2 regions of the Bacillus sp. T-10(2022) genome follow, and region 2 is predicted to be linked to the other one. Evidence: riboswitches for the same ligand, from Rfam matches in the RefSeq annotation. Region 2 holds a riboswitch; the other holds the start of a gene.
The links. A riboswitch is a leader RNA that binds a small molecule or an ion and turns the genes downstream of it on or off. The one in region 2 is predicted to bind cobalamin.
Positions count from the first base shown of each region.

Region 1: linked by a shared signal. The riboswitch ahead of metE (5-methyltetrahydropteroyltriglutamate--homocysteine S-methyltransferase) and the one ahead of OSJ91_RS27265 (ABC transporter substrate-binding protein) in region 2 are both predicted to bind cobalamin.

Region 1 covers NZ_CP113518.1:4,838,044-4,842,212, reverse strand. Annotated here, with positions in the region: gene OSJ91_RS23910 (acyl-CoA thioesterase) at 26-502, opposite strand; gene metE (5-methyltetrahydropteroyltriglutamate--homocysteine S-methyltransferase) at 499-2,805, opposite strand; cobalamin riboswitch at 2,952-3,144, opposite strand; gene OSJ91_RS23900 (potassium channel family protein) at 3,384-3,803, shown strand; gene bcp (thioredoxin-dependent thiol peroxidase) at 3,866-4,169, shown strand, end outside.
Region 2 covers NZ_CP113518.1:5,503,942-5,508,110, forward strand. Annotated here, with positions in the region: gene OSJ91_RS27260 (FecCD family ABC transporter permease) at 1-689, opposite strand, end outside; gene OSJ91_RS27265 (ABC transporter substrate-binding protein) at 652-1,617, opposite strand; cobalamin riboswitch at 1,783-1,957, opposite strand; gene OSJ91_RS27270 (polysaccharide deacetylase family protein) at 2,044-2,922, opposite strand; tRNA gene OSJ91_RS27275 (tRNA-Arg) at 3,098-3,171, shown strand; gene OSJ91_RS27280 (hypothetical protein) at 3,681-3,845, shown strand; partial or broken gene OSJ91_RS27285 (DNA topoisomerase III) at 3,900-4,169, opposite strand, start outside.

The DNA.
Region 1 (4,169 bases), 670 kb from region 2:
GCATTCATGTTGAAGGGGTTTTTGTTTAGTTGCGTTTATTCTTTCTTTCAATATATCTTGCTTGTGCTTGAACATATTGCTGCTTTTCCTCTTCGGTTTCCGGAATGACCTGTGGTACGTTTGTCGGCTTACCGTCTTCATCAATGGCCAGCATCGTTAAAAAAGCACGGGCCGTAAGCTGTTTCTCGCCTGTTAATAGGTTCTCGCGCTCCACTTTCACGAATACCTCCATTGATGTGCGATGGGCACAGGTAACATAAGCTTCAAGGTTGATCGCATCCCCCGTCTTGATGGGGGCCAAAAAATCAAAAGAGTCGCTTGAAGCAGTCACAACGGGTTTTCGACAATGGCGCATAGCTGAAATGCAGGCTATTTTATCAACATAGGCCATTACTTTACCGCCAAAGATGGTATTGTGATGATTTGTATCCGGTGGAAAAACAAGGTCGGTTAAAAAAGTCCGGGACTGCTGTATTGGATGGGCAACGTTCTTTTCAATCATTTGCCTGTTGTTTTTGCTAAAAGGTTTTCACGGACGATTTTTGCTGCTTCGACCATGTTTTTCAAGGAAGCGACGGTTTCCGGGATACCCCTTGTTTTCAGTCCGCAGTCGGGATTGATCCAAAACTGGTCTTTATCCAATACCTTGATCCCACGTTCAATCATATCTACCATTTCTTCCACTGCCGGCACACGCGGGCTATGAATATCATACACACCCAGACCAATGCCTTTTTCATACGTTTTTTCCTCGAATGCGGAAGCAAGCTCCCCATGGCTACGGGATGTTTCGATGGAAATTACATCGGCATCCAGGGAGGAGATGACATCCATGAAACTGTTGAAGTCGCAATAGCACATATGCGTATGAATTTGGGTTGTATCCTCCACGCTTGATGTGGATATCAAGAACGAATTCACAGCCCAGTTCAAATACTCGTCGCGATCGCTTCTTTTCAATGGCAGACCTTCTCTAAGTGCAGGTTCATCAACCTGAATCATTTTGATTCCAGCGGATTCCAATGCAATGACTTCTTTTTCCAAAGCGAGCGCCAGCTGATAGCAAACATTCTCCCTGGAAATATCATCACGGACAAATGACCAGTTCAAAATCGTAACAGGACCTGTAAGCATTCCCTTTACCGTCTTCTTCGTCAGTGATTGTGCATATACACTTTCCCTGACTGTCATCGGTTCGATGAAATGGATGTCGCCGTAGATGACTGGTGGTTTCACACAGCGGGATCCATAGGATTGTACCCAACCCTTTTCTAAAAAGACGAATCCGCCTAACTTATGGCCGAAGTATTCAACCATATCCGTCCGTTCGAATTCCCCGTGAACAAGGACATCCAAACCGATTTCTTCTTGGATTTCAATCCATCTGCCAATTTCTTCGTTAACGAATATTTCATATTGCGAAGCGGTCCATTCTCCTCTTTTGAATTTCCCGCGTGCTTGTTTAACTTCAAATGTTTGCGGAAAGCTGCCGATCGTAGTCGAAGGGAGAAAAGGCAATTTGAAAAATTCCTGTTGTTTTTGGTAACGTTCCTTAAATGGAAGCTGACGGGCGGCGGTCCTGGTTTTAACCTTTTCGACATTGGCTTGTACAGTTCCGTGATTCCGGGCATTTGAACTTGCTAAAGTTTGAAGCGTGAATTTATTGGCATCGACTTTTTCGGCAATTGCTTCAAAGCCTTGATTATTCCCTTTGACCAAGAGTGTGATTTCCTCAAGTTTCTCATCAGCGAAAGCGAGTGCCTCTTTCGCTTCTTTTGAAAGGGCGGTTTCATTACGAACTGTCACCGGGACATGAAGCAGGGAACAAGAGGGCTGAAGCCAGATTTGGTCTTCGGCTACAATTGTCTTAAGAGTCTCGATCAATTGGATTTTTTTCGATAAATCAGAAAGCCAAATGTTTTTTCCGTCAATCACACCTGCAGCAAGCACTTTGTCCTTCGGGAAGCCGAATGCTTCCAGGTTGCTTAGATTCCTTCCTTTGTCATGTACAAAATCAAGACCGATTCCTTGGACTTGTAATTCGATGACTTCTTGGTAATGTTCCACGGCATCAAAGTATGTTTGTAGCATGATGTTCAGGTTTGGTGCTGCTTCATTCAGTTTTTCATAGAGGTAAGTAACAGTTTGCATATCTTCTTTGGAAATCGATGAAACAAGTGAAGGTTCGTCCATTTGAACCCACTTCACGCCTTCTTGCTCCAACTCCCGCAGGATTTGCGTGTATAGGGGAAGCAGGCTCAGGATGATGCCAGGGATATCTTGTTTTTTGAAGCCTTTGGAAAGGGAGATGAAAGTATAAGGACCGATCAATACGGGCTTCGTTTCAATCCCTAGGTTTTCCTTGGCTTCCCGATATGCTGCAAGTGGTTTGTTTTCTGTTAACGTCAGCTGTGGCACCTTTAATTCAGGGACAATATAGTGATAGTTCGTATTGAACCATTTCGTCATTTCGGAAGCTACTTCATCATTGTTTCCGCGAGCCATTGAATAATAAACGGAAAGGGGGACGCTTCCGCTTTCATAGGCTGAATAACGTTCAGGAACAAGACCGAACATGACGGACATATCGAGCATTTGATCATAGCAAGTGAAGTCGTTGACAGGGATGATATCAATGCCTCGCTTCTTCTGTTTTTGTAAGTTGCCTAAACGGATGGCTTTTAGCTGTGCCGTAAATTCTGCTTCATCGATTTTACCGGACCAGTAAGACTCCAATGTACGTTTCCATTCACGATTTTCCCCGATTCGAGGGTAACCCAAACTACTGCTTTTCAATATTCCCATCCTCCTATATTCATTTAATTGAGCAATAAAAAAAGCATTCCTAACCGTCAAAAGAGATGGTTAGAAATGCTTAAAATAAAGAGGCATGCAAAATGCCCCTTACAATTATAAGGTCCCTAACACCTCCCTATCTCCCGTAGGTTAAAACAGTGTTGTCGAAATAGGCAGGTCTCCTGACTTAGGGATTAACATTAGCGACGGGCCTTCCCGATCTGTTGATCAGTGGCATATTGGATGGCGCTAACACTCCCATTACAGTGGCGGGACCGTGCCGGAATTACACCGGACTTCCCTTTTAATCCTAATTTAAAATTAGGAACCTATTTCCACATATGAAATTTGACAAAACCTGCCTTGATAACTGTTTGCAGGCTAAAAATTTATAAAATAAAAACTATTATAAAAATTTAGACAATCTTAACATATCCGACCAAAAGGGTCAACATGAAAAAAAGATTCAGGAAAAGTATGCGGTTATTAGGTGTGTAGGTGATAAGGGTCTGTTCCTAAAAAAGAATATATTGTTTGGACAGGGAGTATGTATAGAGGAAGTGGCGTTTTGAAATGGGGCGTGGGGGATGACTTTCTACATCTTGATTGCAGGAATTATTTTTTGCATGGTGATGAGCATTCGTACGTTATTTCTTGTTGAGTCGGGAGGAAAGAAGTTTTCTCTGGAGGATATGCTGTGGCTAGGCAATTTATATGCGACGATATTAGTTGGATTTGCACTGATTTATTTATTATACGAACTTCAGAATCATTCGGTGATTCTTGATATGGGCAATCGATTGGATGGCACTTTCTATGAACAGTTGAAGACTTCTTTTTATTTTAGTGCGATGACGATGTTTTCTGTAGGGTATGGAGATATAGCCCCGATTGGCATGGGGAGGATGATAGCTACGATTCAGGCTTTCATCGGTTATACACTGCCGGCAGCGTTCGTGATCCGGACGGTGATTGATTTGGAGCACAAAGATAGGAAGGATAAATGAAAGTTGTGTTTCTTTCGATTATTGGGTACTCTTACCATAATGAAAGAAATGGAGGGTTCAATATGACAGTTAAAATTGGAGAAAAAGCACCTGATTTCAAGCTCCCTGCAAACAATGGTGAAATGGTGTCCCTATCGGATTTTAAGGGGAAATATATTGTTTTATATTTTTATCCAAAAGACATGACGCCAGGCTGCACGACGGAGGCCTGTGATTTCCGGGACCATAATGAGCAATTTGAGGAAATGAACGCTGTCATCATTGGAATCAGCCCAGACCCAGTTGCACGTCATGAAAAATTCATCGAAAAACATGGATTGCCTTTTCTGCTGCTGGCTGATGAAAATCATGAAGCGGCTGAATCAT
Region 2 (4,169 bases):
TTCATGATCAAGATAAACGAACCAAGAATAAAAAACGGCAAAATGATTGCAATATAATTCCATCCGCGCATTGAAACGCTTCCCATCAACCAGCCGATGATTTGTCTTAATTCATCACCCGTCAGCGCAATCATCAATGAAATGAATGCACTTAAAAACGAGCTGAAAATGATTCCCGTTAAAATGATCGTTTCCACTTTCATCGATCGATCCATTTTTTTTGCAAAAGTCAATACGCAGAGCATCGTGAGCACTGAGCATAAGATGCTCAGTGCCGGAAGAGTGTATAAACCGATGAACGGCAGTGATATATTCAAGAATATTGTCAATACGGCGCCGACCGATGCTCCTGATGAAATACCTAATGTGTAAGGATCAGCGAGCGGGTTCCGGAGCAGCCCCTGAAATGCCGCACCCGCAATCGCAAGCGATGCCCCGACCAAACCCGCAAGCAACACACGCGGCAAGCGGATGTTCATCACGATATTCGTCAGCATCACATCCGGATCAGCAGAAATCGGCAAATGAAAGATCTCCTTGCCGATTATTTGTAAAAGTACGGGAATCGGTACTGACACCGAACCAAAGGAAATGCCTATCGTCATTGCGAATAACAAAATTAACAACGCAATCAAATAAGCAAACGTCCATTTAGTTGTTAAATTGGTTCGGATAGACTGATTTGGCAAGTTCCTCTACTCCCTCTATCAAGCGTGGACCGGAACGGGTCACCAAGTCAGAATGGACATCAAAGACTTTGCCATTCTTAACAGCATTTACGTCTTGCCATCCTTTTCGGCCCTTCACTTCACTTACTGAATCTTTCGTATAATAACCATAAGTTGTAATGATGACATCAGGATTTGCAGCAATCATCGACTCTTCATCAATTTTTGCCCAACCGTCCAAATCAGCAGCAGCATTATCCGCTGAAATAATATTAAGCATCTCATTCATGAAAGTATTTTTTCCCGGTGTGTATATTTCCGGTGAAGGCGAAACCTCCACTAAAACTGTCTTCCTATCCTCTTCCTTTACGGATTTGGCTTTTTCCTCGATATCCTTGAGCTTCGTTTTCATATCCGCAACGATTTCGTTTGCCTTGTCATGTTCACCCGTTGCCTGTCCAATCATTTCAATAGACTCATAGACTTGGTCAAAGCTTTGTGCATCATTGACTACGAGGACATCTATTCCAGCATCCTTAAGCTGTTGTAAACCCTCATTCGAATTATGGGCACTTGATGCATGCGCAAGAACAAGGTCAGGCTTCATGGAGACAATCAGCTCCGTGTTCATTTCCATTCCGCCAACTTTTTCAATTTCCTTCGTTTCTTCCGGGTAATTATCATTATCGGAAACACCAATGACCTTTTTACCCAAACCAAGTGCAAAGACCACTTCCGTATTACTTGGTATTAACGAAACGATTTTCTTCGGTTTTTGTTCTATCGTTACTTTTTCCCCAGTTGCATCTTTAATCGTAATCGGGAAAGCTTCGTGTTGAGCATGATTCGTTTGCTGCTTTTCTTTTCCTTCATCAGTAGTGTCACTGCAGCCGACCATCATGCCTGCAACAAGCAACATCAACAGTATCAGACCAAAAATTTTCTTCATTTTCATTCCCCACAATCTTTTTATTTAATTTCTTTCCACCTAATAATCTTGGAAGATGCCCCCAAAACAAAAAGCACCTCCCGTTAAACGGAAGGTGCTTGTATGGCAACAATATCATTACGGACTTCTTATGGTCTGCCACACACCTTCCCATCCGCGTAGGTTACAGGTGTACGAATTTTGGCAGGTCTCCTGGCTCATGGTCATCGTCAACGGCACCTTCCCATATCTCATACAGTGGTACACAGCCGTCAGCTCCCATATACAGTGGCGGGACCGCGCTGGCATTTCACCAGCTTCCCTTTTAAGTCATTACGACACCAAATCGTTCATATGTATATAATTTTCACTGCCTTCATTATACACCATGTAAGAATCGATTATTAAATGATTTTTCTGAACAGGTTCGAAATGCCCCTGCCACCTTCAATGATTTGAAGCATTTTCAATCAGTGACGCAAACCCCTCGACTGATAACCCGGGTGAAATCCGAACTCGATGCAGGGCATACATCCCTTGTTCCCTTGAAGCTCCCCCAGGTTCGGTAGTGACTGCCATCTTGTATCCAGCTTCCTCTGACAGCCTGAGAGTCTCTTCGTTATACCGGCCAACCGGATAGGAAAGCACTGTCGTGTCCTGGTCGAGAATACGGTCGAATAGCTCCTTCGACTGGACCATTTCAGCTTCTTGCTGCTCTGCCGTCATGCGGTTCAGCTCCAAATGGTTGATAGTATGGCTTTCGATCGAAATCCCATTCCTGCTCATCTCCATCATTTGATTTTCAGTCAGGTGATGACCTTTATCAATGGACTTCCCGATCATGAAGACAGTTGCTTTCATATCATTTTCTTTTATTATCGGAAAAGCCTCCGTGAAGTTATCTGTATAGCCATCATCAAAAGTAAGCCAGACGCACTTCTCACTTGGCATCCGATTCTCGGTTAATACGAGGAATGCTTCTTCAGGGGATAATGTATAGTAGCCATTCTCCCGAAGCCAAGCCATCTGAGACCGGAATTCCTCCCTTGGAACCCGAAGGCGATTACCTTCAGAAATGCTGTGATACATCAAGATTGGAAGCTGGACGTCGGACTCGACCGTTATCCAGTCTTCCGTATCGATTTTGCCCTCCAATTCCTGCCCTTCCGCATTCTCCGCCGCTTCGGCGACTTCAATTTCATCTTCCGCAATCGGTGCAGCAGTCTTTGTGCCTATACCTTCTAAAATCCCTTGTGAGCATCCAGGTAAAATCAAAATCCCCAGCAATGCCGCCATCCATAAAACTCTATATTTTCCCACTATCATTCTCCTAATTTTTTATAGTGAAATAGTACCAGAAAACTAGCGATTAATAAAGTATTCCATTAAATGAAAAAAAGGGAAAGACAAGAGTAAGGATTTTTTTTCATAAGTATGTGCTATTAGCTTGAAAAGTTTGCCTATAAGAAATATAATAAATAAGTCGTCGACTTTTTTATATGTCCCAGTAGCTCAGCAGGATAGAGCGACAGCCTCCTAAGCTGTAGGTCGTAGGTTCGATTCCTATCTGGGACGCTAATTATAAACCCCTGTTACAAGCGGTCCTTCCGCGGAGTAACAGGGGTTTTTTTCTGTTGGTTAAGAACAATTGATTTTTTGATGGAGAAAACGCAGATCTCAAAGCTAAATTATTTCATCAAGCCATATAGATATAAAAAATCTGATTGCAAACTATGCATAAAGGTTGGAAATATTGGCGAACAAGAATACAAACTGTTTGATAGTAAAAAGCGTTGTATTTATTACGTCAATATATACCTGAAAAAATGGATTTCTGGATATAATCATGTCTTTTTTTGAAATATATGTTTTAACCTGTCCAATCCGGGTATACAAATACTGTAAGACATTCTCACCAAAGGAGATGATAGTGCATGATGAGTACAATCAGAAGCCAATGGAACAAAGAGAATGACGCAGCGGTTTTTAGTCCCGGTGATCAGCGTTAGAGTCAATTGAAGAGTTGGATGATAATCAAACATGGGAATTACTAGTCTTCTCATCCAAAGGAGGAAGATACGATCATGAGTATTTACAGCCTATGGAATCCAGAGAATGATGAAGCAATTTTCAGTCCGGGTGATCAGAAGCCATTCAGTACGCTCATACGAGTAGATTCGGATAAACACACACACACTGACAAAACACTTGAATATGAATTACATGGCACCGTACTGAATGAAATTTAGTCGAAGCAGGAATATACCGAAAAAGGATGGAGCGATTGCTCCATCCTTTTTCTTTTATTTATCGAATTTCAGTTTCGCCAAGGCATCTGCCAATGCAGTATTAATCGGCTCTTCTTTATTTTGCTTTTTCATATAATTGGATACTTCATTTTTGGATACTTTTTGATTTTTATTTTGCCCTCTTCATTTATTGTAAGAAGATAGTTTTTCGTGAAAACCGCATTTACAGTGAATGTCTGTGCTTCTCCTTGACCGCGCATTTCCATCTTTTTATGACATTGCGGGCATCTGGCATTTGTTACACGTGAAACACTTTTTTTGTGG